One region of the Xanthomonas indica genome, then DNA from elsewhere that is predicted to be linked to it. Evidence: predicted binding sites of a transcription regulator. Region 1 holds the regulator's gene; the other holds the start of a gene.
The links. Region 1 encodes FliA, which starts transcription of late flagellar genes. Its sites were predicted from a motif close to TAAAGTTTNNCNNNCNNNGGCCGATAA; they were not measured.

Region 1 (4,516 bases):
CGGACGACCTGCACCGCGCCAACGCCGCCAGCCTGGTATTGCGCCTTGAAGATTTGCGGCGCGCTGCCGATAAGCCCTGTACTCCGGAGCAGACCCATGCCGTCGCGTGACTACGTCAATCTGACCAATGCCTTCCCCCTGTCGGCGACGCGCAGCGAACCGCTGGGTCCGGTGCGCACCATCGCCGTGACCGGCGGCAAGGGCGGCGTGGGCAAGACCAACATCTCGGTCAACCTGTCCATGGCGCTGGCCGACATGGGCAAGCGCACCCTGCTGCTGGACGCCGACCTCGGCCTGGCCAACGTCGACGTGCTGCTGGGGCTGACCCCCAAGTTCACCGTGGCCGACCTGGTCGCCGGGCGCTGCACCCTGGAAGAGGTGCTGATCGACATGCCCAACGGGCTGATGGTGGTGCCCGCCGCCTCCGGCCGCCGCTACATGGCCGAGCTGCCGCCGGCCCAGCACGTGGGCCTGGTCAACGTGTTCTCCGAACTGCAGCGCGAGCTGGACGTGATGATCGTCGACACCGCCGCCGGCATCACCGACAGCGTGCTGACCTTCTGCCAGGCCGCGCAGGACGCGGTGGTGGTGGTCTGCGACGAGCCGGCCTCCATCACCGACGCCTACGCCCTGATCAAGGTCCTCTCGCGCGAGCGCGGCGTGGACCGGGTGCAGATCGTCGCCAACATGGTCCGCGACCTCAACGAGGGCCGCCTGCTGTACGACAAGCTCAGCCGGGTCTGCGAGAAGTTCCTCGGCGACGTGTCGCTGAACTACCTGGGCTGCGTGCCGCAGGACGACTGGCTGCGCCTGTCGGTGCAGCGCCAGCAGCCGGTGGTCAAGGCCTACCCGTCCAGCCCGTCGGCGCAGGCGATCTCGGAGATCGCCCGGCGCACCGCGCGCTGGCAGGCGCCGACCGCCCCGCGCGGCAACGTCGAGTTCTTCGTCGAACGCATCATCCAGCGCGGGGTGGCCGCATGAACGCCGCCGCCCACTACCGCGCCGTCCAGCGCAACAGCGCCAACGACTACATCGCCCAGCACTCGGACCTGGTCCGGCGCATCGCCCACCACCTGGCGGCGCGGCTGCCGGCCAGCGTGGAGATCGACGACCTGATCCAGGCCGGCATGATCGGCCTGATCGAGGCCTCGCGCAGCTACGACGCCGAACAGGGCGCCTCGTTCGAGACCTACGCCTCGATCCGCATCCGCGGCGCGATGATCGACGAGATCCGCCGCGGCGACTGGGTGCCGCGCTCGGTGCACCGCCGCGCCCGCGATGCCGCCTCGGCGATCCGCAAGATCGAGCAGAGCACCGGCCGCGCCGCCGCCGCCAACGAAGTGGCCGCGGCGATGGAGATGCCGCTTCCCGAATACCTGCGTTTGATGGAAGATGCCGCCCGCGGCCAGGTGCTGAGCCTGGAGTCGCGCATCGAGGACCATGGCGAGCTGGATACCATCGCCAAGGGCGGACCCAATCCGCAGCAGATGCTCGAGCGCAGCGAATTCGGCCGCGAGCTGGGCAAGGCCATCGCGCAATTGCCCGAACGCGAGCAGTTGGTGCTGTCGCTGTACTACGAGCAGGAATTGAACCTCAAGGAAATCGGCGCGGTGCTCGGGGTCAGCGAGTCGCGCGTGTGTCAGATCCATGGCCAGGCCACGGTACGGTTGCGCGGACGCCTGAAGGCGTTCGAGGTCGCCGATGCCGGTCTGGAAGACGAAGAATAGGAACCCTTAGGAGTCAGTGGTGAACAAGAACATGCGGATTTTGATCGTGGACGATTTCTCGACGATGCGACGCATCGTCAAGAATCTGCTCGGCGATCTGGGCTTCACCAATACCGCCGAGGCCGAAGACGGCAACAGCGCCCTGGCCGCGCTGCGCTCGGCGCCGTTCGAGTTCGTGGTCACCGACTGGAACATGCCGGGCATGACCGGCATCGATCTGCTGCGCAACATCCGCGCCGACGACAAGCTCAAGCACCTGCCGGTGCTGATGGTCACCGCCGAGGCCAAGCGCGAGCAGATCATCGAGGCCGCGCAGTGCGGCGTGAACGGCTACATCATCAAGCCGTTCACCGCGCAGACGCTGCAGGAGAAGCTGGGCAAGATCTTCGAGCGCCTGGGGGCGACTGCCTAAATGGAAGCCACCGCCGAACGTACTGCCCTGATCGAACGCCTGCAAGGCGCGCTGGACGCGCTGGAAAACGGCGACGAGGCCGGCTGGCGCAGGGAGATCGACACCCTCGCCGCCTGGCGCACGCGGCCGATGATGCAGGGCCTGAGCCGGCTCGCGCGCGATCTGGGCCAGGCGCTCGGCGAACTGCCGATGGTGCCCAGCGAGGCCGGCGAGCTGGACGATGCCTGCTCGCGCCTGGACCACGTGGTGGAGATGACCGAACAGGCCAGCCACCGCACCCTGGACCTGGCCGAGGAATGCCGTGCGCTGGCCAACCAGCTGGCGGCCGGCGGCCTCAGCGGCGACCAGAGCGAGATCCTCGACAAGATCCGCCACAACCTCACCGAAATGGCCCTGGCGCAGAGCTTCCAGGACCTGACCGGGCAGATCATCCGCCGCGTCGCCGGCATCGTGCGCCGCGTACACGAAGGCTTCGGCGCGCTGGGTCTGCCGCCGAAGGAAGAACGCAAGGCCGACGGCAGCCTGGCCGGCCCGGCCCTGCCCGGCCTGGACCGCCACGGCGTGTCGCAGAACGACGCCGACGACCTGCTCTCGGGCCTGGGACTGTAAATCTATGAGCGCCGTACCCGACGACATCGCTGCCGATTTCATCATCGAGGCCCAGGAGATCCTGGACCGGCTCGGCGAGCAGTTGGTGTCGCTGGAGCAGGCGCCAGAGGACAGCGGCCAGCTCAACGCCGTGTTCCGCGGCTTCCATACGCTCAAGGGCGGCGCCGGCTTTCTGGCGATCAACGCCATGGTCGAGCTGTGCCACGCCGCGGAGGAAACCCTGGGCATGGCCCGTGCCGGCCAGGCCACCTTGCAGGCGCGGCACTTCGACGCCGCGCAGCAGTCGCTGGACTATCTGCAGTCGATGCTCGACGCCTTCGGCAGCGGCCAGGAGCCGCCGCGCGCGCCGCCTGAGCTGATCGCGCAGTTCGATGCGCACGGCGACGCCGCCCCGGCGCCGGCACCGGCCAAGAGCGCCGCGCCGGCGCCCGCGCCCAAGGCCGCCGCAGCCGGCGATGCGGACCTGATCAGCGACGACGAATTCGAGGCGCTGCTGGACCAGTTGCACGGCGATGCGCCGCCGGCGGCCACGCCGCAGGCGCTGCAGCCGGCGCCGCGCGCACCCAGCCCCGCGCCCAAGGCCGCGGCCGCCCCGGCCAAGGCCGCCGAGCCCGAACACACCGTGCGCGTGGACACCAAGCGCCTGGACGCGATCGTCAACCTGATCGGCGAACTGGTGCTCTCGCGCAACCGGCTCAAGACCCTGCGCGTGCGCCTGCGCGACGAGGAACTGGATCGCGCGGTCAGCAGCCTGGACATCGCCACCGCGCGCCTGCAGTCGGCGGTGATGCGCACGCGCATGCAGCCGGTCGGCAAGGTGTTCTCGCGCTTCCCCAAGGTGGCGCGCGACGTCGCCCGCTCCCTCAACAAGGAAGTGGAACTGGAACTGATCGGCGCCGACACCGAACTGGACCGCAACCTGGTCGAGGCGCTGGCCGATCCGCTGGTGCACCTGGTGCGCAATGCCATCGACCACGGCATCGAGGCGCCGGCGCTGCGCGAGGCCACCGGCAAGCCGCGCGGCGGCCACGTGCGCCTGTCGGCGCAGCAGGAAGGCGACTACGTCAGCATCGAGGTGCAGGACGACGGCGCCGGCATCGACCCGGAACGGCTGCGCGCCAAGGCACGCGAGAAGGGCCTGATCGACCCCGAGGCCGCGGCCCGCCTGAGCACCGAGGAATGCCTGCACCTGGTGTTCCTGCCCGGCTTCTCGACCAAGTCCGAAGTCACCGACATCTCCGGCCGCGGCGTCGGCATGGACGTGGTGCAGTCGCGCATCCGCGAACTCAGCGGGCAGATCCAGATCCAGTCGGAGCTGGGCCGCGGCAGCCGCTTCCTGATCCGCGTGCCGTTGACCCTGGCGATCCTGCCGACCCTGCTGGTGCAGGCCGGCGACACCGTCTACGCGCTGCCGCTGGCGCGCGTGGTCGAAGTGCTGCATGCGCCGCGCCGCTCGCTGGGCTGGTTCGACGGCCGCGCCGTGCTCGACCGGCAGTCGCACACCCTGCCGCTGGTGGACCTGCGCCAGTGGCTCAACATCGACGCCCCGCAACTGCCGCTGCTCACCGTGGTGGTGCTGCAGGCCGGCGAATCGCGCATGGGCCTGGTGGTGGACCAGGTCCGCGGCCGCGAGGAAGTGGTGATCAAGCCGCTGCCGCGCTCCCTGCGTGGCCTGCCCGGCTACGCCGGCGCCACCCTGATCGGCGACGGCCGCCTGGCGCTGATCCTGGATGTGGATGGCTTGAAGGCTTGAGAGCTGGGATTGGGG
Region 2 (4,516 bases), 440 kb from region 1:
CCACCCGCCAACACGAACTGGACAAACCACGATCCCCAAGTAGACCTTGCAAAGCCTAGCCGAAAGCGCATGCCGGTGACAGCGTCACAGAATGGCGCCTACCGCGCGTGCGGCAGACCCCAGGCGAACGTGCCATGACGCGCGCCGCGATGGGCGCCGTCGTGCCCTGCCCGGCCTCAGTGTCCGGCCTGTCCGGCGAGCCGCGCCATGCGCTGCGCATCGGACAGCACGCCGCGCAGCAGGCGCACTTCCTGCTCGGTCAGCTCGGTGCGCAGGAACAGCCGGCGCAGCTTGCGCATCGCCGAGTCCGGGGCGCGCCCCTTGTGGAAGTCGATGTCGTCCAGGGTCTCGGCCAACTGCCCGAACAGCCCTTCCACCTGTGCATGGCTGGCCGGGGCCTCACGGAAGCCGGGGGCCGGCGCGGGCGCCGGGGCGGCACCGCGCAGCTGCGCCAGGCGCAGTTCGTAGGCCAGCACCTGCACCGCCGCGGCCAGATTGAGCGAGCTGAACGCCGGATCGGAGGGAATGTGCACGGCCGCGTGGCACAGCTGCAGTTCCTCGTTGGTCAGGCCGGTGCGCTCGCGGCCGAACACCAGCGCCACTTCCGCCGGCTCGGCGCTGACCGCGGTCAGCCGCTGCGCGGCATCGGCCGGCAGCAATTCCTCCAGCGACACGCGGCGGCTGCGCGCGGTGCAGCCCAGCACCAGCCGGCAATCGGCCACCGCGTCGGCCAGCGCCGGCAGCACCGGCGCCTGCTGCAGCAGGTCCTCGGCCCCGGCCGAACGCCGGTAGGCCTCGGTGTCCAGCTCGCACTCCGGCGCCACCAGCACCAGCCGCGACAGGCCCATGGTCTTCATCGCGCGCGCCGCCGCACCGATGTTGCCGGGATGCTGGGTCCCGACCAGGACGAAGCGGATACGCAGGGAATCGGTCATGGCGGCACGGCAGACGAAGCGAACGGGGGTGTAGATGGTAAACTGCGCGGCCGGCCTTGGCGCCGGACTGCTCTTTTCCTCCTCCAGACCCACCTCCGCCTTTTCGGGAGCGCTTGCCATGCAAAAACCCGCCGTCACCGTCATGGTCAAGGCCGCCCGCCTCGCCGGCAACGTCCTGTTGCGCCACATCAACCGCCTGGAAGCGCTGAACGTGGTGCAGAAGGACCGCATGGACTACGCCAGCGAAGTCGATGCCGATGCCGAGAAGGTGATCGTCAAGGAGCTGCGCCGCGCCTACCCCGATTACGGCGTGATGGGCGAGGAGAGCGGCGTGCAGGGCGGCGGCCGCTACATGTGGGTGATCGATCCGCTCGACGGCACCAGCAACTACCTGCGCGGCTTCCCGCACTACTGCGTGTCGATCGCCCTGGTCGAGAACGGCGAGCCGGTGGACGCGGTGATCTTCGATCCGCTGCGCAACGAACTGTTCACCGCCAGCCGCGGCAACGGCGCCGTGCTCAACGACCGCCGCATCCGCGTCAGCGAGCGCAAGGAACTCAACGGCGCCATGGTCCACACCGGCTTCGCCCCGCGCGAGCGCAAGCGCGCCAGCCCGCAGCTGAAGTGCGTGGACGCGCTGCTGGTGCAGGCCGAGGACATCCGCCGCACCGGCTCGGCGGCGCTGGACCTGGCCTACGTCGCCTGCGGTCGCAGCGACGCCTACTTCGAAGCCGGGGTGAAGGCCTGGGACATCGCGGCCGGCGTGCTGCTGGTGCGCGAGGCCGGCGGCCGCGTCACCGATTTCAAGGGCGGCACCCTGGGCCGCATCGACGACCGCGGCCCGCCGCAGTTCCAAGTGGTGGCCGGCAACCTCAAGGTCAGCGATGCATTGCAGAAGCTGATCGCCAACACCGGCTACGCCGGGGAGTTCGACGCGAAGTTCTGAGCGACCGCGTCCGGCGATCGGTCGGCGCCGACACGCCAGCATGAAAAAAGCCGCGCACTCGCGCGGTTTTTTTTGTGTCCGTCGTTCGCGCACCGCGCGATCGCGCACCCTCAGCGAGGGCATTGCACAGCATCCCTTTCGCACCGTGCGAGCACCTGGGCATCCCGGGATTTCCACTCGCCCTCGCTACGCGGCACAGCGCCATCGCCTCACGCCACGCTCACGCCATGCGCGCTGCGCGCTTCACCCGTGCTTGATCGGCGCTTGCGTAGAAAACGGCGACACGAGGCGCTGCGTGCAGGTGCCATGGCCTGTGCGATGCGCCCGATGCGACCGGCGAACACAGCCCTAAAGATCCAGGGAACGCGGCCGATACCGATGCGGGCCCTTGCCCGAACTTCCCCCGCTGATCCGCGCCGCGTTGCCGTCCCTGCGGCAATGGCGTCGGTAGCGCCGCTCTCTTGCATCTTCCGGAGATCTCGCGTGTCCTTTCATCATCTCACCGTCACCAAGCGCCTGGCAATCGGCTTCTGCGGCGTGATCGCCATGTTATTGCTGGTCGGCATCACCAGCCTGATCGGTTTCCGCAAGTTCACCAGCGCCGCAGCGCTGGACGCGCACACCTACAAGGTCATCACCCTAGGCGACCGCATGCTGGTGAGCCTGCTCAACATCGAGAGCGGCGCGCGCGGCTTCGCCCTGACCCGCGACCCGTCCTACCTGGCCCCACTCGAACTGGGCGAGCGCGAGTTCAGCGCGCAGTGGCAGGAGTCCAAGCAGTTGACCGCGGACAACGCGGCGCAGCAGGCGCGCCTGCAGACCCTGATGCAGGACTACACGCAGTTCATGGCAACCAAGCGCAAGGCGGTGGAGCACATGCGCAACACCGCTGCCGACAGCGACGACGCCCAGCTGGACGCGTTCCGGACCGTCGGCAAGCAGCAGATGGACGGGCTGCGCGCCACGATCGGCCAGTACGAGGACGCCGAACGCGCGCTGCTGCAGGTGCGCAAGGCCGAGAGCGAGGCGCGTGCGCAGTCCGGCGAATGGACCAGCCTCGGCGGTATGCTAATCGGCATCGTCGCCGCGATCCTGCTCGGCCTGCTGGTCCGCAACAGCCTGATGCGTCAGCTCGGCGGCGAGCCGGCCTACGCGGCCGACGTGGTGCGACGCATCGCCAGCGGCGACCTGTCGCAGGAGGTGCGGCTGCGCACGCAGGCACCGTCGCTGCTCAACGACATGCGGCAGATGCAGGAGGAACTGCGCACGGTGATCCAGGCGCAGACCGAGATGGCCCGGCAGCATGCCGCCGGCCAGATCAGCTTCCGCATGGACGAGGCGCGCTTCCCCGGCGACTACGGGCGCATGGTGCGCGACACCAATGCGCTGGTGCACAGCCATATTTCGGTCAAGCAGCGGCTGATCGCGCTGATGGGCGAGTACGCCGAAGGCGACCTCAGCCGCGACCTGGAGCAGTTCCCGGGCGAGATGGCGATCCTGACCGAGACCATGGCCAAGGTGAAGCGCAACCTCGGCGCGATCAACCACGAGATCGACCTGCTGGTGCGCGCCGCCGCGCAGGGCGATTTCTCCCGCCGCGGCGAGGAGCAGCGCTTCCAGCATGCCTTCCGTGGCATGGTCGCCAACCTCAACACGATGATGACCGGCACCGAGACCAACCTGGCAGCGCTGTCGCAGCTGTTGCGCGCGATCGCCGCCGGCGACCTGACCCAGACCATGCAGGGCGACTTCCACGGCGTGTTCGCGCGGATGCGCGACGACGCCAACGCCACCGTCGCGCAGTTGACCGACATGGTCGGCCGCATCCAGCAGGCCGCGGCCAGCATCGACACCGCCGCAGGCGAGATCGCCAGCGGCAACGACGACCTGTCGCGCCGTACCGAGCAGCAGGCCGCCAGCCTGGAGGAAACCGCCGCGTCGATGGAGGAACTGACCGCCACGGTGAAGCAGAACGCAGAGCATGCGCGCCAGGCCAACCAGCTCGCCGCCGGCGCCGCCTCGGTCGCCTCGCAGGGCGGCGCGGTGGTCGGCCAGGTGGTCACCACCATGGACGGCATCGAGGCAGCCTCCAAGAAGATCGCCGACATCATCGGCGTCATCGACGGGATCGCGTTCCAAACCAACATCCTGGCGCTGAACGCCGCCGTCGAGGCCGCGCGTGCCGGCGAACAGGGCCGCGGGTTTGCCGTGGTCGCCAGCGAGGTGCGCACCCTCGCCCAGCGCTCGGCCAGCGCGGCCAAGGAAATCAAGACGCTGATCGACGACTCGGTCGAGCGGGTGAGCGCGGGCTCGGCGCTGGTCGCCCAGGCCGGCACGACGATGCAGGACATCGTGGCCTCGGTGCAGCGCGTCACCGACATCATGGGCGAGATCGCCGCCGCCTCGCAGGAGCAGTCCGCCGGCATCGAACAGGTCAACCACACCGTCACCCAGATGGACGAGACCACCCAACAGAACGCCGCCCTGGTCGAGGAAGCCACCGCCGCGGCACGCGCGATGGAACAGCAGGCCGGCGACCTGGTGGAGATCGTCGGCCAGTTCCAGGTACGGAGCGAGCCCTACCCGGTGGTGGCACAGTTGGTCGCCCGCGCCACCGCCAACGCGGCCTAGTCAG

Region 2: a site for FliA is predicted at 2,231-2,257, ahead of Q7W82_RS10900 (methyl-accepting chemotaxis protein). Genes of this name have one in related genera too.

Annotation. Positions count from the first base shown of each region.
Region 1 covers NZ_CP131914.1:2,959,390-2,963,905, reverse strand. The annotation lists gene flhF (flagellar biosynthesis protein FlhF) at 1-110, shown strand, start outside; gene Q7W82_RS12805 (P-loop NTPase) at 97-981, shown strand; gene Q7W82_RS12800 (RNA polymerase sigma factor FliA) at 978-1,727, shown strand; gene cheY (chemotaxis response regulator CheY) at 1,747-2,139, shown strand; gene Q7W82_RS12790 (protein phosphatase CheZ) at 2,140-2,748, shown strand; gene Q7W82_RS12785 (chemotaxis protein CheA) at 2,753-4,501, shown strand.
Region 2 covers NZ_CP131914.1:2,523,722-2,528,237, reverse strand. The annotation lists gene Q7W82_RS10910 (RNA methyltransferase) at 177-935, opposite strand; gene Q7W82_RS10905 (inositol monophosphatase family protein) at 1,054-1,881, shown strand; gene Q7W82_RS10900 (methyl-accepting chemotaxis protein) at 2,365-4,512, shown strand.